Regions from separate parts of the Pseudomonas sp. GW821-FHT02A08 genome, predicted to be linked through region 1. Evidence: predicted binding sites of a transcription regulator. Region 1 holds the regulator's gene; each other region holds the start of a gene.
The links. The regulator FliA, encoded in region 1, starts transcription of late flagellar genes. The targets are predictions, from matches to a motif close to CTAAAGTTTNNNNNNNNNNNGCCGNTAA.
Positions count from the first base shown of each region.

Region 2: the regulator FliA is predicted to act here: its motif matches at 5,170-5,197, upstream of AC07W4_RS16095 (methyl-accepting chemotaxis protein).
Region 3: the regulator FliA is predicted to act here: its motif matches at 5,725-5,752, upstream of flgM (flagellar biosynthesis anti-sigma factor FlgM).

Region 1 is NZ_JBWKWD010000017.1:52,458-63,121, reverse strand. Features, by position in the region: gene AC07W4_RS14190 (cytochrome b) at 1-555, opposite strand; gene flhA (flagellar biosynthesis protein FlhA) at 783-2,912, shown strand; gene flhF (flagellar biosynthesis GTPase FlhF) at 2,924-4,252, shown strand; gene fleN (flagellar synthesis regulator FleN) at 4,369-5,199, shown strand; gene fliA (RNA polymerase sigma factor FliA) at 5,196-5,936, shown strand; gene AC07W4_RS14165 (chemotaxis response regulator CheY) at 6,104-6,475, shown strand; gene AC07W4_RS14160 (protein phosphatase CheZ) at 6,497-7,285, shown strand; gene AC07W4_RS14155 (chemotaxis protein CheA) at 7,340-9,604, shown strand; gene AC07W4_RS14150 (protein-glutamate methylesterase/protein-glutamine glutaminase) at 9,653-10,664, shown strand, end outside.
Region 2 is NZ_JBWKWD010000021.1:15,783-26,446, reverse strand. Features, by position in the region: gene pnp (polyribonucleotide nucleotidyltransferase) at 1-1,875, shown strand, start outside; tRNA gene AC07W4_RS16120 (tRNA-Thr) at 2,014-2,089, shown strand; gene AC07W4_RS16115 (DUF6388 family protein) at 2,223-2,528, shown strand; gene nadC (carboxylating nicotinate-nucleotide diphosphorylase) at 2,604-3,452, opposite strand; gene ampD (1,6-anhydro-N-acetylmuramyl-L-alanine amidase AmpD) at 3,705-4,265, shown strand; gene ampE (regulatory signaling modulator protein AmpE) at 4,262-5,098, shown strand; gene AC07W4_RS16095 (methyl-accepting chemotaxis protein) at 5,289-7,319, shown strand; gene AC07W4_RS16090 (hypothetical protein) at 7,565-7,954, shown strand; gene AC07W4_RS16085 (TatD family hydrolase) at 7,955-8,731, opposite strand; gene cra (catabolite repressor/activator) at 8,735-9,730, opposite strand; gene ptsP (phosphoenolpyruvate--protein phosphotransferase) at 10,021-10,664, shown strand, end outside.
Region 3 is NZ_JBWKWD010000051.1:490-11,153, forward strand. Features, by position in the region: gene flgE (flagellar hook protein FlgE) at 1-977, opposite strand, end outside; gene flgD (flagellar hook assembly protein FlgD) at 1,009-1,731, opposite strand; gene flgC (flagellar basal body rod protein FlgC) at 1,747-2,190, opposite strand; gene flgB (flagellar basal body rod protein FlgB) at 2,194-2,601, opposite strand; gene cheR (protein-glutamate O-methyltransferase CheR) at 2,974-3,801, opposite strand; gene AC07W4_RS25570 (chemotaxis protein CheV) at 3,814-4,779, opposite strand; gene flgA (flagellar basal body P-ring formation chaperone FlgA) at 4,863-5,621, shown strand; gene flgM (flagellar biosynthesis anti-sigma factor FlgM) at 5,789-6,115, shown strand; gene AC07W4_RS25585 (flagella synthesis protein FlgN) at 6,164-6,631, shown strand; gene AC07W4_RS25590 (flagellar brake protein) at 6,724-7,470, shown strand; gene AC07W4_RS25595 (MFS transporter) at 7,536-8,918, opposite strand; gene AC07W4_RS25600 (glutamine synthetase family protein) at 8,989-10,233, opposite strand; gene AC07W4_RS25605 (sensor histidine kinase) at 10,435-10,664, opposite strand, start outside.

The DNA.
Region 1 (10,664 bases):
TCAGCGCCTGATTTTGAGTAACATTCCGGCGAGGACGTCGTCCTTGTCGATACAGTGGTGTTTTACTGCCACCAGCAGATGCCCGCCGACCAGTGCGCCACAGCACCACGATGTCCAGGTATGAATGTATTTGGCCAGGTCGTAGAGGTCGGGATCAGGGGCAACCAGTGGCGGTAAAAGAAACAGTCCCGCCACAAGAATCGGTTTGTCTGCAACCGAGCTCCAGTACCAGCCTGAAAGGGGTAAGGCAATCAGCACAATGGCGTAAAGCAAGATGTGACCAATCATCGCGCCTTGTTTCATCAGTCCGCTCATGTGGTCTGGCAGCGCTGGAGGCGGATTCTTCAGTCGCCAGGCAACTCGCACGACAATCATGAAAAGCAGGGTGCTAGCCAATGCCTTGTGCAAGAAAGTGAGTTCGTGGTTGGGGTTCAGTTCATCACGCCAGTGCGTGGCCAGGATCCCCAGCGCCCAACTGCCCATCCAGACAAGTGCCATTCCCCAGTGCAGCCACTTGGCAGTGTTGGTGTATTCCGTGGTTTTAGCCTTCGGCATCGTTGCTTTCCTCCTTGTTCAAGGTTTTGTCAATTTGGAGCCTGGAACGCGATGTTGGAGGGGGTGCATTAACCGACTATTAGGTAGGCGGGCTCAACATCTAGAGATCGCGGCCTGCGAAAACCCTCTGTTTCGCCCCTTTGCAAAAGTTGGAAAGCTTCTTGCAATAGCCGCCCTGCGCCCGCTTCAGGCGTCAAAAGTTTGCTTTAAAGGAACGGGGAAAACCGGTGGATCGCTCTCAGTTAATCAACAGTGCCCGCACAAACGTTGCCGACCTCAGTCGAGGCAATCTGGGCGTGCCGCTGTTGCTGCTGGTCATGCTGGCGATGATGATGTTGCCGGTGCCGCCGTTCCTGCTGGACGTGTTCTTCACCTTCAACATTGCCCTGTCCATCGTCGTGCTGCTGGTGTGCGTCTACGCTTTGCGGCCGTTGGATTTCGCGGTGTTCCCGACCATTTTGCTGGTGGCGACGCTGTTGCGCCTGGCGTTGAACGTGGCCTCCACGCGGGTGGTGATGCTTCACGGCCAGGATGGCCATGCCGCCGCCGGCAAGGTGATCCAGGCCTTCGGTGAGGTGGTGATCGGCGGTAACTATGTGGTCGGTATCGTGGTCTTCGCGATCTTGATGATCATCAACTTCGTCGTGGTGACCAAGGGGGCTGGGCGGATTTCCGAGGTGAGCGCGCGATTCACCCTCGATGCGATGCCCGGCAAGCAAATGGCGATCGACGCCGACCTTAACGCCGGCCTGATCGATCAGGCCCAGGCCAAGGCCCGTCGCTCGGAAGTGGCTCAGGAAGCCGAGTTCTACGGTTCCATGGACGGTGCCAGCAAATTTGTCCGTGGCGACGCCATCGCCGGCCTGTTGATCCTGTTCATCAACCTGATCGGCGGCATGGCGGTCGGCATCTTCCAGCACGGCATGACCTTCGGCGACGCCGGCAAGGTGTATGCGCTGTTGACCATCGGTGACGGTTTGGTGGCGCAATTGCCATCACTGTTGTTATCGACAGCAGCGGCGATCATGGTGACCCGTGCGTCCGGTTCGGAAGACATGGGCAAGCAAATCAATCGCCAGATGTTCGCCTCGCCCAAGGCGCTGGCGGTGGCAGCCGGTTTGATGGCGGTCATGGGCCTGGTGCCCGGCATGCCGCACTTCTCGTTCCTGAGCATGGCGGCCCTGGCGGCCGGTGGCGCTTACCTGTTCTGGAAAAAGCAGAACGTCGCCAAGGTGCAGGCTCTGCAAGAGGTCAAGCGCCAGCAGGAGTTGCTACCGTCGCCGGCCCGCGCCCAGGAAACCAAGGAGCTTGGCTGGGATGACGTGACACCGATCGACATGATCGGCCTGGAAGTGGGTTATCGCCTGATTCCATTGGTGGATCGTAACCAGGGCGGCCAGTTGCTGGCGCGGATCAAGGGCGTGCGCAAGAAGCTGTCCCAGGATCTGGGCTTCCTGATGCCCACGGTGCATATTCGCGACAACCTCGACCTGGCGCCAAGTGCCTATCGCCTGACCCTCATGGGGGTGATCCTGGCCGAAGCGGAGATCTACCCGGATCGCGAGTTGGCGATCAACCCGGGGCAGGTCTACGGCACGCTCAACGGCATTACCGCCAAAGATCCGGCTTTCGGCCTGGAGGCGGTCTGGATCGAAATCAGCCAGCGCGCCCAGGCGCAATCCCTCGGTTATACGGTGGTGGATGCCAGTACAGTAGTGGCTACCCACCTGAACCAGATACTCTACAAGCATTCCAGTGAACTGATCGGTCACGAAGAAGTACAGCAACTCATGCAATTGCTGGCCAAAAGCTCGCCAAAACTGGCCGAGGAGCTGGTGCCGGGTGTGGTTTCGCTGTCGCAACTGCTCAAGGTGCTGCAAGCGCTGTTGGCCGAACAAGTGCCTGTGCGCGATATCCGCAGCATTGCCGAGGCGATCGCCAACAATGCCGCCAAGAGTCAAGATACCGCCGCGCTGGTGGCTGCCGTGCGGGTTGGCGTATCCCGCGCAATCGTCCAAAGCATTGTAGGCACTGAGTCGGAGCTGCCAGTCATCACGCTGGAGCCAAGGTTGGAACAGATATTGCTCAATAGTCTGCAAAAGGCAGGACAAGGCTCGGAAGAGGGCGTTCTGCTGGAGCCAAGCATGGCCGAGAAACTGCAACGTTCGTTGATCGACGCGGCGCAGCGTCAGGAGATGCAAGGTCAGCCGGTGATTCTGCTGGTGGCCGGTCCGGTTCGCGCGATGCTCTCGCGATTCGGCCGGCTCGCAGTCCCGGGTTTGCACGTGTTGGCTTACCAGGAAATTCCTGACAACAAGCAAGTGACCATCGTTGCGACAGTAGGGCCCAACGGCTGAGGTAGTGGTTTATGCAAGTTAAGCGTTTTTTCGCCGCCGATATGCGTCAGGCCATGAAGCTGGTTCGCGATGAGCTGGGCGCTGATGCCGCCATCATTGGCAACCGCCGGATCGCCGGGGGTGTCGAACTGACGGCTGCGCTGGATTACAAGCTGTCGGCGCTGGCGCCGCGGGTTCCGAACATGGAGCTCGAAGACGAGCTGCGCAAGACTCAGTCGCGGATCGTCACCGCCCAGGCCGAGTTGAGCCTGCGTGGCGATGGCGAGAGCGACAATGCAACCAATCGCCAGTTGTTCGCCGGCTTGCCGTTGACCGCCGCCGAGCCGCTGATCGAACCGACCTGCGCCGAACCCCGTCGCCCCGCGCCAGCCGCTGCGCCAGCGTCCGGTGGCGTGGATCCACGTGCGTTCGACTCAATGCGTTTCGAACTCAACAGCCTGCGCGAACTCATGGAAGTCCAACTCGGCTCCCTGGCCTGGAATCAGCTGCAAGGCAGCCGTCCCGACCAGGCCAACCTCTGGCGTCGCCTGCAACGCATCGGCCTGAGCGGCCCGCTGTCGCGCGACCTGCTGGCGATGATCAGCGAAATCGAAGAGCCTCGTCAGGCCTGGCGCATGTTGCTGGCGTACCTGGCGCGCATGATCGTTACGCCGCAAGTCGAGCCGCTGGAAGAGGGCGGTGTGATTGCCATGGTCGGCCCTGCCGGCATGGGCAAGACCACCACCCTGGCCAAGCTGGCCGCCCGCTACGTGCTCAAGTACGGCGCGCAGAACATTGCGCTGGTGAGCATGGACAGCTTCCGCATCGGTGCCCAGGAACAACTCAAGACCCTGGGGCGCATTCTCAATGTGCCGGTGACCCACGTCGATCCGGGCCAGTCCCTGGTGCAGGCGCTGGAGCCATTGCTGCGCAAGCGCGTGGTGCTGATCGATACCGCCGGCCTGCAGGCCAGCGATCCGGCCCTGCGCATGCAGCTCGAAAGCCTGGCCGGTCGTGGCATCCGCTCGAAAAATTATCTGGTCCTGGCAACCACCAGCCAGAAACAGGTTCTAACGGCCGCTTATCACAGTTACAAGCGTTGTGGGCTCGCAGGCTGCATCCTGACTAAACTGGATGAAACGGCAAGTCTGGGTGAGGTGTTGAGTCTTGCCATCAGTCATGAACTGCCGGTGGCTTACCTGACCGATGGCCCGCGGATCCCGGATGATTTGCATCTGCCGCGCCGTCATCAATTGGTCAGCCGCGCCGTGAGCGTGCAAATGCAGGAAGAACCCAGCGAAGAAGCCATGGCTGACATGTTCGCTGACATCTACCACAGCCCGACCAAGCAGGTTGGCTGAGGTATTAATGAACAGTTTTTGTACCTACATCGATGGTCTGCCATGCATTGTTCCGTTTGTGAACGCGCAGCCAGTAATGTGGCCTCCGTCTATGCAAGACAAGGTAAAGAAATAACATGGGCAGCATGCATCCCGTACAGGTGATCGCGGTGACCGGCGGCAAAGGTGGCGTCGGGAAAACTAATGTGTCAGTGAACTTGTCCCTGGCTTTGGCCGAGCTTGGCCGGCGCGTCATGCTGTTGGACGCGGACCTTGGACTGGCGAACGTCGACGTTCTGCTGGGCCTGACACCCAAACGTACCCTGGCCGACGTGATCGAAGGCCGCTGCGAACTGCGCGATGTATTGCTGCAGGGCCCCGGCGGCATCCGTATCGTTCCGGCCGCATCCGGCACTCAGAGCATGGTGCATCTGAGCCCCGCGCAACACGCCGGCCTGATCCAGGCCTTCAGTGATATCGGCGACAACCTCGACGTATTGGTGATCGACACCGCCGCGGGCATTGGTGACTCGGTAGTCAGTTTCGTTCGCGCAGCCCAGGAAGTGCTGCTGGTGGTGTGCGACGAGCCGACCTCGATTACCGACGCCTACGCCTTGATCAAGTTGCTGAACCGCGACTACGGCATGAACCGCTTCCGCGTCCTGGCCAACATGGCCCAGAGCCCGCAGGAAGGACGCAACCTGTTCGCCAAGTTGACCAAGGTCACGGATCGCTTCCTCGATGTCGCCCTACAATACGTCGGCGCGGTGCCCTACGACGAAAGCGTGCGCAAGGCCGTGCAGAAGCAGCGCGCGGTCTACGAGGCCTTCCCGCGTTCCAAGTGCTCGCTGGCGTTCAAGGCCATCGCGCAGAAGGTCGATACCTGGCCGCTGCCTGCCAACCCGCGCGGGCACCTGGAGTTTTTCGTCGAGCGGCTCGTGCAGCAGACAGCAGGACCTGTTCTATGACAGCCAGCGGCTACAACCTCTACAAGAAGTCGGCACGCGATGCGCAGTACGAGCTGATCGAGCGTTACGCGCCGCTGGTTAAACGCATTGCCTACCACTTGCTGGCGCGTTTGCCGGCCAGTGTCCAGGTCGAAGACCTGATCCAGGCCGGGATGATCGGCCTGCTTGAAGTGTCGACCAAATATGACGCCAGCAAAGGCGCCAGTTTCGAAACGTACGCGGGCATACGAATCCGCGGCGCCATGCTCGATGAGGTGCGCAAGGGGGACTGGGCACCACGTTCGGTCCATCGCAACACGCGCATGGTCAGCGATGCCATTCGCTCGATTGAAGCTAAAACCGGCCGAGACGCTAAAGATCACGAAGTTGCGGCCGAACTCCAATTGAGTCTCGATGATTACTACGGGATTTTGAACGACACCCTGGGCAGCCGGCTGTTCAGTTTCGACGACCTGTTGCAGGACGGCGAACACGAAGGGCTGCACGAGGATGGCGCGAGTGCTCATATTGAGCCGTCACGCGACCTGGAAGATGAACGCTTCCAGGCTGCGCTGGCGGATGCGATTGCCAATTTGCCGGAGCGTGAGCGACTGGTGTTGGCGCTGTACTACGACGAAGAGTTGAACCTCAAGGAAATCGGTGAGGTCCTGGGGGTCAGCGAATCGCGGGTCAGCCAGTTACACAGCCAGTGCGCGGCCCGTTTGCGGGGGCGTTTGGGGGAGTGGCGAGCGCGCTGAAGGCAGTGTGGGGACACTGCGAACGAGGCTGGTGTGGTGTTGAACTGCACCGGTCTCGATCTGTTGTGCTCCAGACAGTCATTGAGTGCTTTGCCGGATTGATTGAAATGGCGCGTCCAGGTGCTGGACGCGTTTAAGACTGCTTGGAGGTCGAATTGGACAAGAACATGAAAATCCTCATCGTTGATGACTTCTCAACGATGCGGCGGATCATCAAGAACCTGCTGCGTGACCTTGGGTTCACCAACACCGTCGAGGCCGACGATGGCACTACCGCCATTCCGGTGCTCAACAGCGGAAGCATCGACTTTCTGGTAACGGACTGGAACATGCCTGGCATGACCGGTATCGATCTGCTGCGCCACGTGCGTGCCGATGAAAAGCTCAAGCACCTGCCGGTGCTGATGGTGACCGCTGAAGCCAAGCGCGAGCAAATCATCGAAGCGGCCCAGGCCGGCGTTAACGGCTATGTGGTCAAACCCTTCACGGCCCAGGCGTTGAAAGAAAAAATCGAGAAGATTTTCGAACGCATCGGTTGATGAATGCGCCACGGGGGAGCTATGGGCAATAACGAAACTTCATTGGGCGACTTTGAGTCGACCCTGAAAAAACACGCCGTCGAATTGGTTGAGAGCCTTGAAAAAGGCAAGTTCGGCGACGCGGTGCAATTGATCCATGAGCTCAACCAGACCCGTGACCGTGGCCTGTATCAGGAAGTGGGCAAGCTCACTCGCGAACTGCATAGCGCGATCGTCAATTTCCAGATTGACCCGCACATGCCGCAAGCCGAAGAAGTGTCGCAGATCACCGACGCCACCGAGCGCCTGGGGTATGTGGTCAAGCTGACCGAGGCTGCGGCCAATCGCACCATGGATCTGGTGGAAAGTGCCACGCCGCTGGTCAATGGCCTGGCCGATGAAGCCAAGGTGTTGAGCGCGGACTGGGGGCGTTTCATGCGTCGCGAAGTCGGCGCCGAAGAGTTTCGTGAACTGGCCCGGCGGGTCGACGGGTTCCTGACGCGCAGCGGCACGGACAATCGCGCGGTGTCGGGCAACCTCAACGACATCCTGCTCGCCCAGGATTACCAGGACCTCACAGGCCAGGTGATCAAGCGTGTGACCCAGTTGGTCACCGAAGTTGAAAGCAACCTGCTCAAGCTCGTGCTGATGGCCAGCCAGGTGGACCGCTTTGCGGGCATCGAACATGACCGTGAAGCGATGCTTGCTGAAAAAGATCCACAAAAACATCTCTCTCAGGGTGAAGGTCCGCAGATTCATGCCGATAAAAGAGAAGACGTTGTGTCCGGTCAGGACGATGTGGACGATTTGTTATCCAGCCTGGGATTTTAGAGTTTTAGAATTTTAGGTTTTTTGGGTTTTTAGACCTGTAGGAGCACCCCCTTAATGAGCTTCGGCGCCGATGAAGAGATCCTTCAGGATTTCCTGGTTGAGGCCGGCGAGATTCTAGAGCAACTGTCCGAGCAACTGGTCGAGCTGGAAAGCCGTCCGGATGATGCGGATCTGCTCAATGCAATTTTTCGCGGTTTTCACACTGTAAAAGGGGGCGCCGGCTTCCTCCAGCTCAACGAGCTGGTGGAGTGCTGCCACATCGCCGAGAACGTGTTCGACATCCTGCGCAAGGGTGAGCGTCGCGTCGACTCGGAACTGATGGACGTGGTTCTCGAAGCGCTGGACGCGGTGAACAGCATGTTCAGCGAAGTCCGCGAACGCAGCCCGATCACGGCCGCGACACCGCAACTGCTCGCGGCGCTGGCCCGTCTGGCCGAGCCGCAATCGGCCGACGAGGTGGCTTCTGCGCCCGTCGCCGAGGTCATTGAAGAGCCAGTGGCCGAAACCGGTTCCGATGACATCACCGACACCGAATTTGAACAACTGCTGGACTCACTGAACGCCGTCAAGGCCCAGGCCGAGGCCCCGGTGGTTGCTCCAGCGCCGGCCAGCAATGCCGCTGGCAGCGATGAAATCACCGATGCCGAGTTCGAGTCGTTGCTCGATCAACTGCATGGTAAAGGCCAGTTCGCCGTTGACGCGGTGGTCCCGGCACCGGCTGCGCCAGAAGCCCCGAAATCCGCAGGCGACAGTTCCGATATTACTGACGACGAATTCGAAGCGCTGCTCGACCAGCTGCACGGCAAGGGTAACTTTGCTGTCGAGGCGCTGGAGTCGGCCATTGCTTCTGTGCCAGCACCCGCGGCACCCAGCGCGGTGGCGGCCGGCAGCGATCTGATTTCCGATCACGAGTTCGAAGCGCTGCTCGACGAATTGCACGGCAAAGGCAAGTTCAGCGAAGTCGGCACCGCGACGGTGGCCAACGGTTCGAACGCTTCCGTTGCGGCACCGGCAGCCAAGGCTGCGGCGCCGAAACCTGTGGCCAGGGCACCGGAGCCAAAAGCCGAAGCGCCGACCCCGGCAGCCGCTGCTGCACCGGCTGCTGCCCGCGCACCGGCCGCGCCTCCTGCGGAAAAACCGGCGAGCGAAGCCGAGACCACCGTGCGTGTCGACACCGCGCGTCTCGACGAGATCATGAACATGGTCGGCGAGTTGGTGCTGGTGCGTAACCGCCTGGTCCGCCTGGGCCTCAACAGCGGCGACGAAGCCATGTCCAAGGCCGTGTCGAACCTCGACGTGGTCACCGCCGATCTGCAAACCGCGGTCATGAAGACCCGGATGCAACCGATCAAGAAAGTCTTCGGGCGCTTCCCGCGCCTGGTTCGCGACCTGGCTCGCCAGCTCAAGAAAGAGATCAACCTGGAACTGGTCGGCGAAGAAACCGACCTCGACAAGAACCTCGTCGAGGCCCTGGCCGACCCGCTGGTCCACTTGGTGCGCAACGCGGTCGATCACGGCATCGAATCGCCGGAAGAACGCGAAGCCTCGGGCAAGGCCCGGGGCGGCAAGGTGATCCTGGCGGCCGAGCAGGAGGGCGATCACATCCTGCTGTCGATCTCCGATGATGGCAAAGGCATGGACCCGAACGTCCTGCGTTCCATCGCGGTAAAACGCGGTGTGATGGACAAGGATGCCGCCGATCGCCTGAGCGACACCGAATGCTACAACCTGATCTTCGCCCCGGGTTTCTCGACCAAGACCGAGATCTCCGACGTATCGGGTCGCGGCGTGGGCATGGACGTGGTGAAAACCAAGATCTCCCAGCTCAACGGCTCGATCAACATCTATTCGGCCAAGGGCCAGGGTTCGAAGATCGTCATCAAGGTACCGCTGACCCTGGCGATCATGCCGACGCTGATGGTCATGCTCGGCAACCAGGCGTTCGCGTTCCCGCTGGTGAACGTCAACGAGATCTTCCACCTCGACCTGTCGACCACCAACGTCGTGGACGGCCAGGAAGTGGTGATCGTGCGGGACAAGGCGCTGCCATTGTTCTACCTCAAACGCTGGCTGGTCAGCTCCGCCGCTCACGAAGAGCAGCGCGAGGGCCATGTGGTGATCCTTTCGGTGGGCACGCAGCGGATCGGCTTTGTCGTCGATCAGCTGGTGGGCCAGGAAGAAGTGGTCATCAAGCCATTGGGCAAAATGCTCCAGGGAACTCCGGGCATGTCCGGCGCCACCATCACCGGTGACGGCCGCATCGCGCTGATTCTCGATGTTCCGAGCATGCTCAAGCGTTACGCCACACGGCGTATTTGATTCTGGTGGAGCGGGGCGCCTGGCCTCGCTCCATCTAATGGAGTGTTTATGGCAGTCAAAGTCCTGGTGGTGGACGATTCGGGGTTTTTCCGCCGCCGCGTCTCGGAAATTCTTTCAGCGGATTCCAATATCCAGGTCGTCGGCACGGCGACCAACGGCAAAGAAGCGATCGATCAGGCGCTGGCCCTCAAGCCCGACGTGATCACCATGGACTACGAGATGCCGATGATGGACGGCATCACCGCTGTGCGGCACATCATGCAACGCTGCCCGACCCCGGTCCTGATGTTCTCCTCGCTGACCCACGAAGGCGCCAGGGTCACCCTCGATGCGCTGGATGCCGGCGCGGTGGACTTCCTGCCGAAGAATTTCGAAGACATCTCGCGCAACCCCGAGAAGGTCAAGCAACTGCTGTGCGAAAAGATCCTGAGCATCTCGCGCAGCAATCGTCGCGTCAGCACTTACAGCGCTCCGGCACCTGTGCCCGCACCCGCGCCAACACCCGCGCCTTCGAGCGTCGGCAGTTACGGCAGCAGTGCGCCCGTGCGTCCGGCACCGGCACCGATCCCTGCGCGTACCCATGGGGTCACCGCGTCGTCACCCGTGCCGAAACGCAAAGCCTACAAACTGGTGGCCATCGGTACGTCCACCGGTGGCCCGGTCGCCCTGCAGCGGGTCTTGACCCAGTTACCGGCCAACTTTCCGGCCCCGATCGTGCTGGTCCAACACATGCCGGCTGCCTTCACCAAGGCCTTCGCCGAGCGCCTGGACAAGCTCTGCCGCATCAGCGTCAAGGAAGCCGAGGATGGTGACATCCTGCGTCCGGGCCTGGCGTTGCTGGCGCCGGGTGGCAAGCAGATGATGATCGATGGCCGCGGTGCGGTGAAAATCCTCCCGGGTGACGAACGTCTCAATTACAAGCCGTGCGTGGACATCACCTTCGGTTCGGCAGCCAAGACCTTCGGTGACAAAGTTCTGGCGGTGGTGTTGACCGGCATGGGCGCCGACGGTCGCGAAGGCGCGCGCCTGCTCAAGCAGGGCGGCAGTTCGATCTGGGCGC
Region 2 (10,664 bases), on a different contig from region 1:
TTCAAGCGCGAAGGCCGTCCTTCCGAGAAAGAAACCCTGACTTCCCGACTGATCGACCGTCCGATCCGTCCGCTGTTCCCTGAAGGCTTCATGAACGAAGTGCAGGTTGTCTGCACCGTCGTTTCCACCAGCAAGAAGACCGATCCGGACATCGCTGCGATGATCGGTACCTCGGCTGCCCTGGCGATCTCCGGCATTCCTTTCGATGGCCCGATCGGCGCTGCCCGCGTTGCGTTCCACGAAAGCACCGGCTACCTGCTGAACCCGACTTACGAGCAGCAAGCTGCTTCGAGCCTGGACATGGTCGTTGCCGGTACTTCGGACGCCGTACTGATGGTTGAATCGGAAGCCAAAGAGCTGACCGAAGACCAGATGCTGGGCGCGGTACTGTTTGCTCACGACGAGTTCCAGGTTGTGATCAACGCCGTCAAGGAACTGGCCGCTGAAGCTGCCAAGCCAACCTGGACCTGGGCTCCTGCGCCAGAAGCCACCGAACTGCTGGGCGCTATCCGTGCCGAGTTCGGCGAAGCGATCTCCCAGGCCTACACCATCACCGTCAAGGCCGACCGTTACGCTCGCCTGGGCGAGTTGAAGGACCAGGTCGTTGCCAAACTGTCCGGTGAAGAAGGCCAGCCTTCTTCCAGCGAAGTCAAAGCGGCTTTCGGCGAAATCGAATACCGCACCGTTCGCGAAAACATCGTCAACGGCAAGCCACGTATCGACGGTCGCGACACCAAGACTGTACGTCCGCTGAACATCGAAGTCGGTGTTCTGCCAAAAACCCACGGTTCGGCTTTGTTCACCCGTGGCGAAACCCAGGCTCTGGTCGTCGCAACTCTGGGTACTGCCCGTGATGCACAGCTGCTCGATACCCTGGAAGGCGAGAAGAAAGACCCGTTCATGCTGCACTACAACTTCCCTCCGTTCTCGGTGGGCGAGTGTGGTCGCATGGGTGGCGCTGGTCGTCGTGAAATCGGTCACGGCCGTCTGGCTCGTCGTTCGGTTTCGGCCATGCTGCCTGCCGCTGACGTGTTCCCGTACACCATCCGCGTGGTTTCGGAAATCACCGAATCCAACGGTTCGAGCTCGATGGCTTCCGTTTGCGGCGCTTCCCTGGCCCTGATGGACGCTGGTGTGCCGATGAAGGCGCCGGTTGCCGGTATCGCCATGGGTCTGGTTAAAGAAGGCGAGAAATTCGCCGTCCTGACCGACATCCTGGGTGACGAAGACCACCTGGGCGACATGGACTTCAAGGTAGCCGGTACCGCCAAAGGCGTCACCGCGCTGCAGATGGACATCAAGATCAAGGGCATCACCGAAGAGATCATGGAAATCGCTCTGGGCCAAGCCCTGGAAGCGCGCCTGAACATCCTCGGCCAGATGAACCAGATCATTGGCCAGTCGCGTACCGAGCTGTCGGCCAACGCTCCGACCATGATCGCGATGAAAATCGACACCGACAAAATCCGTGATGTCATCGGTAAAGGCGGCGCGACCATTCGTGCGATCTGTGAAGAGACCAAGGCTTCGATCGACATCGAAGACGACGGTTCGATCAAGATCTTCGGCGAAACCAAGGAAGCGGCAGAAGCTGCTCGTCAGCGCGTTCTGGGTATCACCGCTGAAGCCGAGATCGGCAAGATCTACGTCGGCAAGGTTGAGCGAATCGTTGACTTCGGCGCATTCGTCAACATCCTGCCGGGCAAGGACGGTCTGGTTCACATCTCCATGCTGAGCGACGCTCGCGTTGAGAAAGTGACCGACATTCTGAAAGAAGGCCAGGAAGTGGAAGTTCTGGTACTGGACGTGGACAACCGCGGCCGTATCAAGCTGTCCATCAAAGACGTGGCAGCAGCCAAGGCTTCGGGCGTTTAATTACCCCCCGCGCCTGACCGCTTCAACGTTATAGAAAATGCCCCGCCGTGAAAACGGTGGGGCATTTTTTTGTCTGCAGGAAATTGAGACGCTCCGGAAGTTGCCTGCCCCTGAAGTCAGTGCTAGGTTTAGCCCACCGCCCGTGTAGCTCAGCCGGTAGAGCAGCGCACTCGTAACGCGAAGGTCGCAGGTTCGATTCCTGTCTCGGGCACCAGCAAGACTTGTTTTCAGATGATCCCGAATGGTTCTGAAGGCCAGACAAACCGCGCTTCATACGGTTTTTTTGCGTCAGAGAGATCCTTGATGATCCAGATCCATCTTCCATTCCCCAGATCAACGAGAACGCCATGACAATAAAAGAATTGACCCAAGAAGCCAGACACGAAGAAGCACTGAAAAAGTACGTGCTGGATGTGCCGGATCTGATGGAAGAGATCAAGGACCTGAGTGCCGATGATCAGAAAGACCAGATTCAATGGGCGTTCGAGGACGAAGCGGAAGCCCAGGGCTTGCAGCCGTGGGAATTGACACTCAAGTACACCTCAACGCCGGAAGAGTACGAAGCAGAACGACTGAAGCTGCATAAAGAAGCGGCCGAAGTCTTGGGCGTCGAGTGGGAAGAGTACTGCGAGATGAACAATCTGGTGGTTTGAAAGCAGCTTCAAGCTTCAAGCGGCAAGCTACAAGTCAAAGCAGATCCGCTTGCAGCTTGCCGCTTGTAACTGCTCCTAGAGACTCAGGCGCATCGATAGATCGACCGCCTTCACATCCTTGGTCATCGCACCGATCGAAATGTAATCCACCCCGGTCTGTGCAATCGGCAGCAACGTGCTTTCGTTGATCCCGCCGCTGGCCTCCAGCTTGGCCTTGCCGGCGTTCAGGCGCACGGCTTCGCGCATGTCGTCCAGGCTCAGTTCGTCGAGCATGATGATGTCGGCATCGGCCGCCAGCGCTTCTTTCAATTCATCCAGGCTTTCCACTTCAATCTCGACCGGTTTGCCCGGGGCGATCTTGTGCGCGGCGGCGATGGCCTGCGCGATGCCGCCGCTGGCGGCGATGTGGTTTTCCTTGATCAGGAAGGCGTCATACAGGCCGATGCGGTGGTTGTGGCAACCGCCGCAGGTCACGGCGTACTTCTGCGCCAGGCGCAGCCCCGGCAGCGTTTTACGGGTGTCGAGCAGCTTGACCTGAGTCTCGGCCACGAAGTCCGCCAGGTACTGCGCGCGGGTCGCCACGCCGGAGAGCAATTGCAGGAAGTTCAGGGCGCTGCGTTCGCCGGTCAGCAGTGAGCGCGCCGGGCCTTCGAGGTGGAACAGTACCTGATTGGGCGCAACCCGTTCGCCGTCGGCAACCTGCCAGTGCACCGCCACCCGTGGGTCCAGTTGCCGAAACACGGTATCCACCCAGGCGGTGCCGCTGATGACGGCCGCATCACGGGTAATGATGGTGGCTTTGGCCAGGCGTTCGGCCGGGATCAACTGCGCGGTGATGTCGCCGCTGCCAATGTCTTCACGCAACGCACGGCGCACGTTGGCTTCGATTTCGGCGGTCAGATCGGCGAGACGTAGATTCGGCATAACGGACTCCACAAACAAAGTGGCTCGATTATAGGGCCATGTCAGCGACCAACCCAAGGCATCAGCGCGTTACGTTGGCGCTGGTGCCTGCATTTGGTCAAGTCCCTGACGTTGTCGGCGTCGGCCGTCGACTCCGAACAAGCGCCTGTTTGAGATCGGCAACCTAAAGCGCCTTAAACGCGGCAAGTGATCGCGCCCCGATGGATTATCGCGGCATACTGTGCCAACACAGTCGACGTTGAAGGAGTCGGTATGCAGTTGGACCCCGCGAGCGGTTGGTGTCAGGGTGTGCGTTTATGCCCTTCGCCCAACTTCAATGCGCGCCCCGAGGGCGAGATTTCCCTGCTGGTGATCCACAATATCAGTCTGCCGCCCGCGCAATTTCAGACCGGCAAGGTGCAGGAATTTTTCCAGAATCGTCTGGATGTCACGGAACATCCCTACTTTGCAGGGATCGCCGACCTGCGAGTGTCTGCGCACTTTCTGATTGAACGTGACGGCACCGTCACTCAGTTTGTCTCTTGTCTTGAGCGCGCCTGGCACGCCGGCGTCTCGTGTTTCCAGGGGCGGGAAACCTGTAACGATTTTTCCGTGGGCATCGAGCTCGAAGGCACGGATGATCTGCCGTTCACCGACGCTCAATACATCGCGTTGACAGCCCTGACCCGCCAGTTGCAGCAGGCGTTCACGGCAATCACCACAGAGCGCATCTGCGGGCACAGCGACATTGCACCGGGGCGCAAAACCGATCCAGGGCCGGCGTTCGACTGGGCACGCTATCGTGCCGCCCTGGCACAAGAGGAAGGACGATGAGTTTTCTGGTGTTGCTGTTGGCGGTGTGGATCGAGAAGTTCTCGGCCCTGCGTCATCGGGTCCAGCGTGACAATGGCTGGACACACGAGCTGAACAAGCTTGAGGCCAGCCCGCGACTTTCAAACCGGCCATGGCTGGTGTTGGCGGTAATGGTGTTGTTGCCGGTGGCGTTGCTGGGGTTGCTGCTGGTCGTCATCGAGCCGGTGGCCTACGGGTTGCTGGCGTTGCCGATCCATTTGCTGGTGGTGATCTACAGCTTGGGGCGCGGTGATCTGCTGGGCGATCTCGGACCGTTCCGCGATGCCTGGCGTCGGGAGGACCTGCAAGCGGCGGCCCATGTCGCCAAGCGCGATCTGGATATCTGTGCGGACAGTGGCGAGCAGTTGCTCGAGCAGGTCGAAGGGCATTTGCTGTGGGAGGCCTACCATAGCTTTTTCGCGGTGATTTTCTGGTACTTCCTGTTGGGGCCGGTCGCGGCACTGAGTTATCGACTGCTGGCGCTGGCCGAAGAACACGGGAAAACCCCTGCGCTGGTCGAGCGCGCCGGGCAACTGCGTCACGCCTTCGACTGGTTGCCGGTGCGTCTGCTGGCGGCGAGTTTGGCGTTGGTCGGCAATTTTGTTGCGGTCAGTCGGGTCATGCTGCATGAGCTGCTGAACTGGAACATCAGCGCCGCGCAATTGATAGTGAGAGTCGGGCTGGTGGCCGGTGAAATTCCGGCGCCGGTGACCGGCGCGGAAGGCATCAACAATCTGGACCGCATCTGGGCGCTGCTGCTGCGTGCGGCGGTGCTCTGGTATGCCGGGTTTGCGTTGTGGACAGTCCTGCATTAACGGGGCCGCCGGAGCAGGCTCCCTCGCCACGGGGCGATCACTAGTCCGAAGTGCTTCGCCCTGTCGTTAACCTTAAGTTACAAAACTTCCTGCCGATTTAAGTTATACAGAGATAGCGTCGAATAGTGGCTATCTGCCGTCTGTCTGCGCCCGCCAATAAAAAAAATAAGAAATTGAAGGGAGACATCCAGTGAAGAGCTTGCTCTATCCCGCTGTCGCACTGATGAACCGCCTGAGCTTCGGCATGAAGTTCAGCCTGATCAGCGTACTGTTCCTGGTGCCGATGCTGGTGACCAACTTCTATCTGGTGCGTGACTCCTATCGCGAATTCCAGGGCACACGCATCGAACTGCAAAGTCTCGACCTGTTGGGCAGCAGCCTGATGCTGCGGCGTGATCTGGAAACCCTGAACAACCTGGTGCAGATCAATGTCAGCCTCGGCCAATCCGGCAAGGCCGGCAATGTCGAATCGAAGATCAGCACCCTCGAGCAGAATATTCTGACGCGCCTGCAAGGGCTGACCGCGATGACCAGCGACCCGGAGCAGGTCGCGGTGTTTGATGGCAAACGCGATGAAATGATCGCCGCGTTCCAGGCCCAGCAAACGGAGAACTCCCTGCAAAGCAAAAGTGCCTTGATCGGCAAACTGGTGGGCAGCGCGCAGATTTTCAGCCAGCTCATCACCAGCCAGTCCGGCCTCAGTCGCGACAACCAGAGCGACATGCGTCAGTTGAGCGAGCTCGTCACCCTCGTCACGCCGCGGGTCACCCAGATCCTGGGCGAAGGTCGGGCAATGGGGTCTTATTCGTTGGGGCAGGGGTTCATCAATTCGGCTTCGAGTACCCGTTTCGATGAATTGCTGGCGCAGATTGAAAAGCTCCAGGCCGAGTATGGCCTGAAGTTGCAGGATGCCTTGGGTTCCAGCAAAGCCGTACGCGAAACCCTGGCCGCACAGGCCGATAGCAGCCGGGCGTCGTTGAAGAAGGCCAGCGAGCTGTTCGAAGAACAAGTGGTCATGGCCGACACTCTGGATGCGCCGTGGCAGGGTTTTTACGATCAGGTCACTGCCCTGATGGACCAGACCTACCAACTCAATGAAGCAACCCTGAAGTATCTCGGCCCACAGTTGCAGCAACGCCTGGACCAGAATCGTACACACATGATCATGCAGGCCGTGGCGTTGTCTGTGGTGTTTGTACTGATCTTCTACCTCTACGGCGGTTTCTATGCCTCGACCCGCACCACCCTCAAACGCCTGGGTGGGGTGATGGACAAGGTGGCGGCCGGGGACATGACCGTGACCTTCAGCGCCCACAGCCGCGATGAGTTGGGTGAGCTGGGCGAGGTATTCAACGGCACGGTGAAAAAAATCCATGACCTGATCGAGCGGGTGGGGCAGACCGTCAGCGAAGTCGAGCGTCAGGCCGGGCAAGTGGAAAACGTTTCCGCGCAAAGCAACCAGGCCGTCGCCGGGCAGCGCACACAGATCGAACAAGTGGCCACGGCGATGAACCAGATGTCGGCCACTTCCCAGGAAGTGGCGCGCAGTGCCGCCGCGGCGGTGAGCAGTGCCCACAGCGTCAACGATGAGACCATCAATGGACGCGGCCTGGTGGAGTCGCAGCAAGGCAGCATTGCCGCACTGGCCAGCGAGATCGATCAATCGGTACTGGTGATCAACCAACTGGCCAGCGACAGCCAGTCCATCAGCCGCGTGCTCGAAGTGATCAAGAGCATCGCCGAGCAGACCAACCTGCTGGCGCTCAATGCCGCTATCGAGGCCGCACGGGCCGGTGAGCAGGGGCGTGGTTTCGCCGTGGTAGCCGACGAAGTCCGGACCCTGGCCAAACGAACCCAGCAATCGACCGAAGAAATCGAGCAGATGATCGCCAGGCTCCATGGTGGTGTCGGCGCAGCAGTCAAGGCCATGGGCACCAGCCATGAAATGGCCAGCGGCACGGTGGGGCAGTCGGAGAAGGTCCAGCGGGCGCTGGAAAACATCCTGGGTGCGGTCGGCATGATCGTCGACCAGAACCAGCAGATTGCCGCCGCCGTGGAGCAGCAAACCGCCGTGGCCCACGACATCGACCAGAACATCGTCGAGATCAATCGCGCCGGCGAGCGTACCGCTGAAGGTGCGCATCAGACCGAAGATGCCAGCCGGGCGTTGTCGGCCCAGGTCGTGGAGTTGAAGCAGTTGATCAGTGCATTCCGGGTCTGAAATTCTTCTCGGGACCCTGTGGGAGCGGGCTTGCCCGCGAAGACTGCGGCACATCCAACATTAATGTGACTGAACGATCGCTTTCGCGGGCAAGCCCGCTCCCACAGTTTTGATGTGCTGTCGGAAGATTTTGTAATACTTTTTCCCTTTCCAGGTGGGAGTCCTCCTGATTCTCTTCGTGCGCTGGCATTTGGAGTTCAATCAAGGAAGATTAACGCGGTTTACCGCCATGGAGGAGCTTGGTCATGTCTGCTGCAACAACAGGAGTCCAGGGACGCTGTGCGCATTGTCAGCGCACGTTGCTGCTTCAACCCTGGCAACTCAACGCCATTGCGATCAATGAAGCGTTTGCCTGTGCCCACTGCCGGAAACATGTTCAGTTACGTTGTCCGGAACAGATCAAGCGCTTCAAGTCTCTCGACTCTTTTTCGCTGTTGCGCGCCAGCCTGCGGGTGATGGTCTGCACGGCCTTGCTCGTGGCGCTGGTGATGGAGTGGGTGGGAATGCTCAGTGTCATCGAACAGCTGAATGCTTCGCTGATCGTCTTGTTCGTGTACTTCGCGGTGGTTCGTTACTTCCGCCGACGTCAGCACCTGACGCTGATCCTGGAGGCTGCCAGGGCTCACGCTGACTGATTACCAGCCGAACACTTCGCAGCTGTTGGCGGTGCTGGCAGCCGCCAGTCGTTCCGGGCTGATTGCCATCCATTGCGCCAGTGCCGCGCAGATCGCCGGCAAGTGTGCCGGGCTGTTGCGTTGGCCGGGGAACATGGCGGGCGCCATGTCCGGCGAGTCGGTTTCCAGCACCACAGAATCCAGTGGCAGCTCGGCGAGCACGCGGTGCATGCGCAGTGCTTGAGGCCAGGTCGCGGCGCCGCCAAGGCCGAGTTTGAAACCGAGCTTGATGTATTCCCGCGCCTCCTCCTTGCTGCCGGCGAAGGCGTGGATGATCCCGGCGCGTTTCAGGCGAAACCGTTTGAGCGTGGCAATCACCGCCGCATGGCTACGCCGCACATGGATCAATGCCGGAAGATTGAAGTCAGCCGCCAGTTGCAATTGCGCCTCGAACAACGCCTGTTGGCGCTCGCGATCGAGGGATTCGATGAAGTAGTCCAGGCCGATTTCGCCCACCGCACACAGTTGCCGATGGTCGGCCAGGCGGGTCAGCCAATCGCCGAGTTCGCTCAGGTGTTGCGGGCGATGATCGTCCAGGTACACCGGGTGCAGTCCGAACGCGGCGTGCAGGTCGGGATCACTTCGCACCAGCTCCCAGACCCGCTGCCAATTGGCCTGATAAACCCCCAGCACCACGATCCGCCGCACCCCGAGGGCGCGGCTTTCGGCCAGCAGCGCCTGACGGTCGGCGTCGAAGTCCGGAAAATCCAGATGGGTGTGGGTGTCGATCAGCTCCACGGTTCAGTCCTGGCGAATACGCTGCTTGAACGTGCGCGCGATGGCTTGCACGCCGGGCCGGTAATCCGACTGCTCGATGGCTGCCAGGGCCAGCGCGAGGGCCTTGTCGGCGATCAACTGGTGTTGCTGGGCCATGGCGTTGACCGGCAGCGGCAGGAAGTCCAGCAACTGGGTGTCGCCGAATGTGCCGAGGCGCAGCGGGCGGTTTTTCAGCGGGAAGTCGTGCAGCGCATCGAACACGCCCTGAAGCAGCACGTAGGATGTGGTCACCAGGGCATCGGGCAAATGGCCCAGGCGCTGCAGCAACTCTTCCATCAGTTGTTTGCCGCACTCACGGCTGAAGGACTCGCCTTCTTCGATCAGCACCTCGCCGCTGAACCCGGCGAGCGCCTCCTTGAAGCCGGCGCAACGTTCCTGGCTGATGCTCAGCTCCGGGCGGGCGCCGATCAGCGCGATCTGTTTGGGCAACGGATCGAGCAGACTGCGGGTCAGTTGCAGACTGGCTTCGCGGTCGTCACTGATCACCGAACAGAAATGCTCGGGTTCCATGACCCGGTCGATGGCGATGATCGGAATGCCCTTGGCCTGTAACTGGCGATAGCTGTCGTCGCCGGCCGGCAGGCAGCTGGCAACGATCAGTGCGTCGCAGCGCCGGGCGCGGAACAGTTGCAGCAATTGCCGTTCGCTGTCTGGTGCATCGTCGGAACTGGCGATCAGTAACTGATAACCCCGGGCCCGCGCACCTTGCTCCAGCAATTTGGCGATTCGCGCGTAACTGGGGTTTTCCAGATCCGGCAGAATGAACCCCAATGTGCGGGTGTGCCGGCTGCGCAAACCGGCAGCCTGTGGGTTAGGCGTGAAGCCATGTTGTTCGACGACCGCGCGCACGCGTTCGACGGTAGCGCTACTGATGCGCTGTTGTTCGGCCTTGCCATTGATGACATAGCTGGCGGTGGTGACGGACACACCGGCCAACTGGGCGATATCGCTGAGTTTCAACCCGCTGTTTCCTTGTTTTTTCGAGATTGCCTCGACATTTTCGTCAATCCTAACCGATTAAGGCAGGCGACCATTGTCGCAACGCATCCGACAAGTTGGGCTTCAAGGATGGGCCAATATCGAGTAACGTGCCAATCGATCTAGATTAAACGTTTCAGCAGGCGTATTTTCTACGTTTTAGGTGCCTTTGGCCGGTTCTGCCGTGAAACCGCCAAAAGCGATGACCAAGCGCCTAAGCTGACTCATTCAAAACAATACCTGGTGCCCCAAGGCGCCAAAAAGGAGAAAGCATGCTCGAGCTCACTGTAGAGCAGATTTCCATGGGCCAGTCGGCTGTGGACAAGTGCGCAGCGCTGCAATTGCTGGCCCGGCATCTGGTCGCCGACGGCCTGGTTGCCGAGGGGTATCTCGCCGGTTTGCAGGCGCGGGAAGCCCAGGGCTCGACCTTTCTCGGTCAAGGTATTGCCATCCCCCACGGTACGCCCGAAACCCGCGACCTGGTGTTCACCACCGGTGTGCGTCTGATGCAGTTCCCTGAAGGTGTGGACTGGGGCGATGGTCATATCGTTTACCTGGCGATCGGTATCGCCGCCAAATCCGATGAGCATCTGCGCCTGTTGCAATTGCTCACCCGCGCGCTCGGCGAGACTGACCTGGGCCAGGCCCTGCGTCGCGCCGGGTCCGCCGAAGCCTTGCTGAAGTTGCTGCAAGGCGCACCGCAGGAGCTGGCGCTGGATGCGCAGATGATCGGCCTCGGTGTGGCGGCCGAAGATTTCGAAGAACTGGTCTGGCGCGGTGCTCGTTTGCTGCGGCAGGCCGACTGCGTGAGCAACGGTTTCTCCGCCGTGCTGCAGCAGGTTGAAGCACTGCCCCTGGGCGATGGCCTGTGGTGGCTACACAGCGAGCAAACGGTGAAGCGTCCGGGCCTGGCCTT
Region 3 (10,664 bases), on a different contig from region 1:
CCGTTCTGCGATGGAATCGAACGCGCGGTGTCGGCGTTGAACTGGGTGGTGTTGCCCATGGCAATGGTCAGGCCCGCCGGATCGGCTGCCGCGCCGTTGGCTGTCCAGACACCATTGGTGACGGTACCCGGCGTCCAGTTGCTGATTTTCAGGTCATTGCTGAAGGTCGATGTTGGCGGGGTCGTCGGCGGCGTCACTGGCGTGCTGACCGAAACCAGTTTGCCGGATGTATCAAATGTCATGGTCGAAGCAATTGGATCGACCGCACCCGTGCCGGTAGGCGAGGAGCCGTCCGGGTTGCGGCCATCGATCAGAGTGTAGGTATCCCAAGTGTTCGGCCCGGTCTTGACCATGTATTGATCCATGGTGTGCTGGTTACCCTGAGTGTCGAAAATCGGGGTACTGAACTGCTTGGTGAAAGTTGCCTGTTTGGTCGGATCGAATTTGTTGGTGGCAACCGACTGGTCAATCACCACGGCCGTAGAATTCAGGTTGATCGTCGACGAAACGGTGCTAGTGGATTTCGGCGCCAGATTGGAGGTGTCGATCCGCAGGTCGGTCAACACGCCGTTGAGGATCTTGCCATTGGAGTCCACACCATAACCCTGCAGACGGGCCGTACCGTCGCTGTTCGTCACGTAGCCATCCTTGTCGGTCTTGAACGTACCGGCACGGGTGTAGGTCAGCGAACCGTTGTTGCTCAGGACGAAGAAGCCATTGCCCTGGATACCCATGTCGAGCACGTTGCCGGTGTTATTCACGTCACCCTGGCCGAACTGCTGGGAAATGTTGGCCAGGCGCACGCCGTTGCCGACGGTCTTGCTGCCGGTGCCCAGGCGAGTTGCCGAGTACACATCTTCGAATTCTGCACGGGACGATTTGAAACCGGTGGTCGCGACGTTGGCGATGTTGTTGCCGGTCACGTCCAGTTGTTTGTTGGATGCAAAGAGACCGCTAAGGCCGATATTAAAAGACATAATCCACTCCTTTGTGCCGGGTTAGTCGGCCTTACATGCCAATGGTTTGTACTTTGGACAGAGCGACGGTGCCCAGCCCGGCCAGATTAAGCATCAACTCACCGCCAGTCTGGCTGATGGTCACGCTGTTGACGGTCGCTGGCAGGTTGGTGATCAGCGCCACGGACTTCCCATCGATCGTGCTGGTAGCGCCGAAGGTGTAAGTGCCTGCCGCTACCGTTTCGCCCGCGTCATTCTTGCCGTCCCAGATGAAACTGGCGTTGCCTGCCTTCTGAGCGCCCAGGTCGATGGTACGTACGGTCTTGCCGCTCGCATCAGTGATCTTCAGGGTGGCGGCGGCCACCGACGATGGCACCACTACCGTACCGCTGAGGCTCTTCGACGTGTCGACCACAGCCTTGTCACCGGGTGCAATGACTGAACGCCCCACCAGCGACGAAGCCTGCAAGGCCTGGGACGAGTTGTAGTTGCTGGCCAGCCCGCTCACGGTGTCGTTGAGCGTGGTGATGCCTTCCAGGCTGCTGAACTGCGCCAACTGGGCCACGAAAGCACCGTTGTCCTGCGGCTCCAGCGGGTTCTGATTTTTCAGCTGGGTCACCAGCAACTGAAGGAATGCATCCTTGCCCAGGGCTTTGTTGCCCGTGGCGCTGTTGGTGGCCGATGCAAGACCATCAGTCGTGGTGGTGGTCTTGATCGAGGAGTTGGCCAGGATGTCCTTGAGGCTCAAACCACTGGTGGAATCGGTAACACTCATCTGAGTCGCCCCTTATCACTGACCGAGAGTCAGGACTTTCTGCATCATGGTTTTGGCGGTGTTCATCATTTCGGCGTTGGTCTGGAACGAGCGGCTCGCGGAAATCATGTCGGCCATTTCCTCCACCACGTTGACGTTCGGGTAGTAGACGTAACCCTTGGCATCGGCCGCCGGATGGTTCGGCTCGTAGCGCGCTTCAAGATTGCTCTGGTCTTCGACCACACCCAGCACCTGCACGCCCTGACCGGCGGCGTCCTGGCTCTGGAATAGCGAATCGCTGCCGCCGCTCTGCCCGCCCTGGAACATGGTGGCGAACACCGGGTGGCGCGCACGGTAGGTCTGGTCGATGCTCGATGAGACGGTCTCGGCGTTGGCGATGTTCGAAGCGACGGTGTTCAAGCGCGTGGTCTGCGCACTCATGCCGCTACCGGCAATGTTGAAAACACTGGATAGAGACATGGCTTACTCTCCACGCAGGGCTGACACCAGCCCTTTGAATTTGCTGTTGAGCAGGGTGAAGCTGGCCTGGAAGCCGATCGCATTTTCCGCGTAGTTCGACTGTTCCAGCTGGGCGTCCACGGTGTTCTGGTCGATCGACGGTTGCATCGGCGTGCGATACAGCAACGACTCGTCGCCATTGCCCAGGCCTTCAGCCTCGATATGACGGCTGTTGGTCATGTTCAAGGCGAAGGTGCCGCTTTTGGTTTTCTCGTTCTGCTCGGCGAGCACTTTCGAGAAGTCCAGGTCCCGAGCCTTGTAGTTCGGGGTATCGGCGTTGGCAATGTTGTTGGCCAGGACTTCGGCACGCTGGGCGCGGAAGCCCAGGGCTTGTTCGTGGATACCGAGCGCTTTATCGAAGCTGATGCTCATGTCGGGAAACCTTCGGGTGACCTGATTTTTCGTAGGTTCAACTTAGCAAGCCCCATGCCAATTCGAAAAAGCCCGGAAACCGGGGCTTTGCCGGCCATGGCAATGCGGCAATGCCAGAAAAGCGGCAACGGTTTTCCGCCGCCTGCCGCTTTTCTGCCGCTTTCCCGAGCTCCGCACACCCTCTCCTGGATCGAGCACCGTCCCCTGTAGGAGCTGCCGAAGGCTGCGATCTTTTGATCTTGATCTTAAAAAACAAATCAAAAACAAGATCAAAAGATCGCAGCCTTCGGCAGCTCCTACATGATGCAAAAGCGGCGCGCATAAAAAAGGAGTCCCTGAGGACTCCCGTTTTTTATGCGCGCCGCTTCTGCATCATTTCGCCTGGTAAATGATCCCCGGGCTGCACTGGACCATCTGGTAATGATCCGGCAAGCCGTTCAGCGCTTCGGAGGCACCGAGGAACAGGTAACCACCCGGCTTCAACGTGCTGTGGATACGCAGCAGGATGTCCTTCTTCACCTCGGCGGAGAAGTAGATCAACACGTTGCGGCAGAACACGATGTCGAATTTGCCGAGGCTCGCGTAGCTGTCCAGCAGGTTGAATGAACGGAACTCCACACGGCTCTTGATCGGTGCCTTGATCGCCCAGCGCCCCGGTCCTTTCGGGTCGAAATAACGCTGCAGGCGCTCGGGCGACAGACCGCGGCCGATGGCCAGGCTGTCGTACTCGCCGGTCTTGCAGTTGTTCAGCATGGTGCCGGACAGGTCGGTGGCAACAATCTGCACCCCCATCCGCAACTGACCCATGTTGACCCGCTCGAACTCGTCGATGGACATCGACAGCGAATACGGTTCCTGGCCCGACGAACACGCCGCCGACCAGATGCGCAGGCGCTGGCCGGGACTGGCCTTGATGGCTTCGGGCAGTACCTTGTTCTTCAAGACTTCAAACGGGTAGGTGTCACGAAACCACAGGGTTTCGTTGGTGGTCATGGCATCCACCACCTGCTCGCGCAAACCGCTGCGCGGCTGGGTCTGCATGCGCTGAACCAGTTCTCCCAAAGACTTGATGCCTTGCTGTTCCATCAGTTTGTTGAGACGGCTGGAGACCAGGTACTGCTTGTTTTCACCGAGCAAAATGCCACAGGCTTTTTCCAGGAATACCCGGAACTGTTCGAAATCCAAATTACCCGTAGACAATGATGCCGCCTCTTAAATCGTGTTGACTGCCAGGGGCGCGGGCCCCTGGCTGATATCTGCTGCTTTGATCCGGTCGACTACCCGGGATGCCAGGTCATCAGGACGGAACTTGGCCAGGAAGTCATCGGCACCGACCTTCTTGACCATCGCCTGATTGAATACCCCCGACAACGAAGTATGCAGGATGATATGAAGCTTTTGCATGCGCGGGTCGTTGCGGATTTCCGCCGTCAGGGTGTACCCGTCCATCTCCGGCATCTCGATGTCGGAGATCATCATCAGGAACTCTTCTTCCGGTTTCTTGCCCTCGTCGACCAGTTTGCGCAGGTAGTCCAGCGCTTGCCGCCCGTCGTTCAACGCCACCACTTCGACGCCGACCGTCTGCAGGCAACGCGTGACCTGCTTGCGCGCCACCGACGAATCGTCGACCGTCAGCACGCGCAACGAAAGCGCCTTGTGCTGGGTTTCGACATCCACCACGCCCACGGAAATCGCTTCCGGCGTCGGTGCCACTTCCGCCAGCACCTTCTCGACGTCGATGATTTCGACCAACTGATTGTCGACCCGCGTCACCGCCGTCAGGTAGTGATCGCGCCCGGTGCCCTTGGGCGGCGGGTGGATCTCCTCCCAGTTCATGTTGACGATGCGTTCCACCGAGCGGACCAGGAAACCCTGGGTCTTGGTGTTGTACTCCGTGATGATCACGAAGGGGTTGTGCTTGTCCTTCAACGCGCCGGAGCCGGTCGCCATCGCCAGATCAAGGATCGGAATGGTCGCCCCCCGGATGTTCGCCACGCCGCACACGACAGGACTGGACTTGGGCATCAGCGTCAGTTTGGGACATTGCAACACCTCCCGAACCTTGAATACGTTGATCCCGTACAGCTGCTGGCCGTCGAGACGGAACAACAACAGCTCAAGGCGATTCTGCCCCACCAGTTGCGTGCGCTGGTTTACCGAATCCATTACACCAGCCATGCCCAGACTCCTAAACCAACGCCAAGTGTTGTTGCGACGCGCCTTCATCACTAAACGGCACGGCGCTTGCTTTTTTAATCGTTATGAACACAGAACCGACATTTTTTCGACGCCTGACCACACCCTACCGCAAATGGCTCGGTGTGCTGGCGACCGTTTGCCTGTTCAACGCTGGCAGCCCTGCCCTTGCTGACGCGGTTACCTTGCCTGACATGCTTATCGGCGTCACTCAGGGCTTTCTTGAATTCACCGTAGAAGACTATCTGGCTACCAGTCAAACGGAAGGTCGCTACGAGATCCAGGTCAACCCGCTCGATCCGCGCATGCACATGCCCATGTGCGACAAGGAATTGACAGCAACGCTCGAGAGTCCCAAGCCGCTGGGACGGGTCACGGTCAAGGTTCGCTGCGAGGGCGCGTCTCCCTGGACCGTCTTCGTACCCGCTCAAGTCCGCCTGTTTCGCGATGTCGTGACCAGCGCCCGGCCACTGCGCCGCGCCGCCATTGTCGAGCCTTTGGATGTGGTCCTGCGCGAGCGCGATATCAGTCTCATCAGCCAGGGCTACCTGACCTCCCTGGATCAGGTGATCGGGCAGCGACTGACCCGACCAATGGTCGCCGATCAGGTGATTACCCTGGTGAACATCGAACAGGCCGAAGTCATCCGCAAGGGCGATCAGGTGGTGATCACCGCCCGCAGCGGTACCCTCAGCGTGCGCATGCCGGGCGAAGCGCTGTCAAACGGCAGCCTGAGCGAACAGATCCGGGTGAAAAACCTCAATTCCCAACGAGTCATCAAGGCGCAGGTCATAGCGCCGGGGCAGGTGGAAGTGTCCATGTAAGGTTCTCTGTTCATCGGAATGTGGCGCTTGCCGCGGCTGTTCCCTAGACTGTGCTCCATGCAGGGCAAGCGCTGGCGCGCGCAAGGTTCATTGATAAATGAGCCTAAAGTTTTCCAGGGAATGGCCGAAACCATGGCAAGCGTCCAAATTCCCAGAGGTTTTTTATCATGGTCATCGATTTCAGCCGTTTGAACAGCTCCTCGTCCCTGACGGGCAGTACACGTACCAGCGCCAGCAAGGAAAGCGCCGAGGCCGGCAAATCCGCGCCGCTGGAGTCCGCGGCCGAACAGGCCGGTACCGTCAAAAGCGGGGAATCGGTACATCTCAGCGATGAGGCTCAACAGTTGCAGAAGGTCACTGACAAGCTGCGTGATCAGCCTGCCGTCGACAACGCCCGCGTGGCCGAGTTGAAAGCAGCGATTGCCGATGGCAGCTATAAAGTCGACAGCAACCGTGTAGCCAGCAAACTGCTCAACTTCGAAGCCCAGCGCTAGGCCACCGCCGGCGCCAGGCTTTTGGACGCTTAAAACCCAAGGCCAGCCATGCACGACACAAATTTACTGCAACTGATCACCGACGACTTTGCTCCAGCGCAACAACTGCTGGAATTACTGCAGACCGAATCCCTCGCCTTGCATGGCCGTGACATGCCATTGCTCGAGAACATCCTGGCGCAGAAACAAGCGTTGGTCGTTTTGCTCGAACAGCATGGCCGCAAGCGCAGTGAAATCCTCGCCAGCCTCAACCTGCCGACCAACCGTGGCGGCCTGGAGCAACTGGCCGGCCAGTCGAGCATTGGCGAGCAGTTGCTGGCGCAAAGTGACGTGCTGACCGATCTCCTGGCCCAGTGCCAGGCCATCAACGCCAACAACGGCCAGTCGATCCTCACTCAGCAGGCTGCGACGGCCACCCAGCTGAAAATCCTCACCGGCGGTGAAACCCCGGCGCTTTACGATGCCAGCGGAACATTCTCCAAGCTTGCCAAGCCGCGCCCGCTCAGTCAGGCATGAGCCAGTCAATGCCCCCGCTCTATCAAGAGGCGCAACATACTGGCAAACTGCTAGCCTGCCGTAGTCAAATTTTGTCTGGAGATTGATTAACCGTGTCCAATGCCTTATCCGTGGATGATGCTCCGCAGCCACCCAAGGTGCTCTCCACGCCCTTGGAAATCTCCAGCAACCTGCGCCAGCTGCTCGAAAGCCATGACCCGCTGATTATCACGTTCCACGAGCGCAGCCAGCGCTTCCAGAGCTACCTGGTGGACCTGGACCGTGACAGCAACATGATTGCCCTGGACGAAATGATTCCCCGTGATGGCGAGCGTTACCTGCTGGCGGGCGAGCCGTTCAGGGTCGAAGGCTTCCACGAAGGCGTACGCATTGCCTGGGAAAGCAACGGCCGGTTGAACATCGACGAATCCGGTGGCAGCCGCTGCTACCGCGGCTCCCTGCCCGATGAAGTGGTGTACCACCAGCGCCGCAATGCATTCCGCGCCGCGCTGAAGCTGGCACAACTGGTCAACGTCAACCTCGACGGCGAAAAGCTCAAGGCGTTGATCAGCGGCAAGTTGCTGGACATTTCCGCTACCGGCTGCAAACTGCGCTTCGACGGCGACATCACCGGCAGCCTGCAACTGGGTCAGGTCTACGACCGCTTCAGCGCCGACCTGCCCTTCGGCAAGATGACCGCGCCGGTCGAGTTGCGTTACCTGCACTTCGAAGAAAGGATCTCCACCACCTTCGCCGGCGTTCGCTTCCACAACATGAGCGGGCTGGTGCAGCGTCAGGTCGAACGCTTCGTCTACCAGTTGCAACGCGAAGCACGCCGGTTCGACAAAGACGATCTCTGATAGAGCGCCTCAACAAAAAACGGGCAGTCCCTTGCGGTGACTGCCCGTTTTTTTATGCCCCGGATTTAAGGCCTGGCCTCGCTGAAGTTAGGGTCCCGCCCTGTATCAGGGTCTTGCGGTGGCTGATCGGTTTCAGCCTCGGTGACAGTTTCAGATTCTGACTCAGGCTCTGGCCCGGTACTCACCGGGTTTTGCATCTGATCCTGCACCACCTGCTCATCAACACGCGGGTCGAGGCAGGCCACCAGCGGTGAACTCGTCATGTTGTCCGGCATGGCCACGTGATGCAGCGGCGCATCTTCCACCTGATGCAGGTTGGTCACCGCTTTCGGGCGAATCCGCCATACCAGCACCAACGCAAAGAAACTGAAAAACGCATAAAGCATCTGGCTGCCGAACAGCTTCATCAGCACGCCGGCCACCAGCGGCCCGATACTCGCGCCAACGCCGTAGGTCACCAGCAACATTGCCGTCAGGGACACCCGGCGATCGCCTTCGACGTGGTCATTGGAGAACGCCACCGCCAACGGATACAGGCAGAACTGCACCAGCGAACAGATAAAACCGGCGATAAACAGAACCTCCAGCGGCACCTGCGGCATGATCGCCAGCGGCAGCGCAGCCAAGGCCAGGCTGAAAGCGAAACTGCGGATCAACACAGCCCGATCGTAGCGGTCGGACAACCAGCCCAACGGCCACTGCACCAGCAACCCGGCAAAAATGCAGCTACCCATGAACAGACCGACCTGCTCCGTGGATAACCCTTGCTGCGAGGCATACAGCGGCGCCAGACCATAGAACGAACCGACGATCAGGCCGGCCCCGAGCACCGTACTCAATGACTGCGGCACGCGCTTGATAAAGAACCGTGGCTCCATCGGAGCCGGATGCAGTGGCGCCGGGTGGATCCGTCGGGTCAGGGCCACCGGCACCAGACACAAGGCGAAGCACAGGGCGACCAACATCAGCAGCTCCAGCCCCAACGCAGGATGCATGACCAGAATCAGTTGCCCCATTACCAGCCCCAGGTAGGAGGCGATCATGTAACCGCTGAACACCAACCCGCGCTGCCTGGCTTCGGCCTGCTCGTTCAGCCAGCTCTCGATCACCATGTACTGGCACATCATGCCGAGGCCGACGATCACCCGCAGGAACAGCCAGGCCGGCAGCCAATCGACCAGGCCATGGCCCAACACCGCCGCGCCGACGATCCCGGCACAAGCCGAATAGGCCCGGATATGCCCGACCCGGGCAATCAACCGGTGACCGATCTTGCCCCCCAGCACCAGGCCGAAGTAGTTGGCGGCCATCAACGCACCGACCCACAGGCTGTCGACATGGTCGGCCGCCAGGCGCAAGCCCAGGTAAGTACTCAACAGGCCCGAGCCGATCAACATCATCAGCGAGGCGAAATACAGCGCTCGAAAGGATTTCCAGATTTGGCGCATCGGCGTTCCGAGCGGCTCCTTGCAGTGAGAATCGGCTATCGCTAAACGATAGCCGGATGTCGACGGATCGTCAGGCCTGGGCTGCTAAAACACGCCGTTCCCAGGGAGTAATTTCATCATGGAAGCTGGTCAGCTCCAGGGTCTTCGAAGCCATGTAGCCTTCGATGAATTCCGCGCCGAACAGTTCCTTGGCCAACTGGCTACGTTTCAGACGCTCAAGTGCCGCATGCAAGGTACACGGCAACGAAAGATTGTCCGGCACTTCGAACTCACCCTGGATCGGCGCGCTCGGCTCCAATGCCTTCTCGATGCCATGCACCCCCGCCGCCAGGCTTGCGGCAATCGCCAGATACGGGTTGGCATCGGCTCCCGGCAGGCGGTTCTCGACCCGACGGGCGACCGGCAAACTGGCCGGAATGCGCAGGCCCGCCGCCCGGTTATCGTAGGACCAGCAGGCATTATTCGGTGAGGCGTAAGGGTGGCACAAGCGCTGGTAGGAGTTCACGTTCGGCGCAAACAACGCGGTGAAATCGGCCATGCACGTTTGCTGACCGGCAATGAAGTGGCGGAAGGTGGCCGTCTCCTGCCCCGTCTCGTCGCTGAACACGTTACGCCCCGAATCGATCTCGACCACGCTCTGGTGGATATGCATCGAACTGCCCGGTGTATGCGCCAAGGGCTTGGCCATGCACACCACGCTCAGGCCGTGCTTGAGGGCCACTTCCTTGAGCAAGTGCTTGAACAGGAACGTCTGGTCGGCCAGCAACAGCGGATCACCGTGCAGCAGATTGATCTCGAACTGGCTGACGCCCATTTCGTGCATGAAGGTATCGCGAGGCAGCCCCAGGGCCGCCATGCATTCGTAGACTTCATTGAAGAACGGCCGCAGGCCGTTATTGGAGCTGACACTGAACGCCGACTGACCGTCTTCGCGGCGACCATCCAGCCCCAGCGGCGGCTGGAACGACTGAGTCGGGTCGGTGTTGGGCGCAAAAACGAAGAATTCAAGCTCGGTCGCCACCACGGGCGCCAGGCCACGGGCCGCGTAACGCGCAATCACGGTCTTGAGCAGACCACGGGTCGACAGGCCGCAACTGGTGGTGGTGCCCAGTTCCACCGCATCGCAAATAGCGAAGGCCCGCGGTGGATTGCTCCAGGGCAAGCGGTGGATTTGTGCAGGGTCCGGGATCAGCGCCAGGTCGCCATCGTCGCTGCCGTAAAACCGCGCCGGCGGATATCCGCCCATGATGCATTGCAGCAGCACGCCCCGCGCCATCTGCAAACGTCGACCGTCGAGAAAGCCCTCGGCGGTCATCACTTTGCCCCGTGGAACGCCATTCAAATCCGGCGTGACACATTCAACTTCATCAATGCCCGTCAATCGCTGCGCGAGTGAACTCAGGCCAACGGTCGTCATGACGCAATCCTTGTTATTGTGCGGGCCGTGAACGGCGACCGTACAAAATAGGCTCCACGTGTTCGGAATTTCAAGCAGCGTCGATAAATATGCTGCCGGTCAGGGCAGGTAAAGGCGGAACACCCCACCGCCCAATGGACCGCCATTGCTGATTTCGGTACGTCCACTCACGCCGTTGCGCTGATGCAGCGCGGCAATTCGCCCGGCAAAGTACAGGCCCAGCCCGGTGCTGCCAGTGCTTTGATTGATGCCCTGCACGTAATCGGCCTGGCGCTCGATCATCTGCACCGGATACCCCTCGCCATCGTCATTGATGGTCAACACCAGTT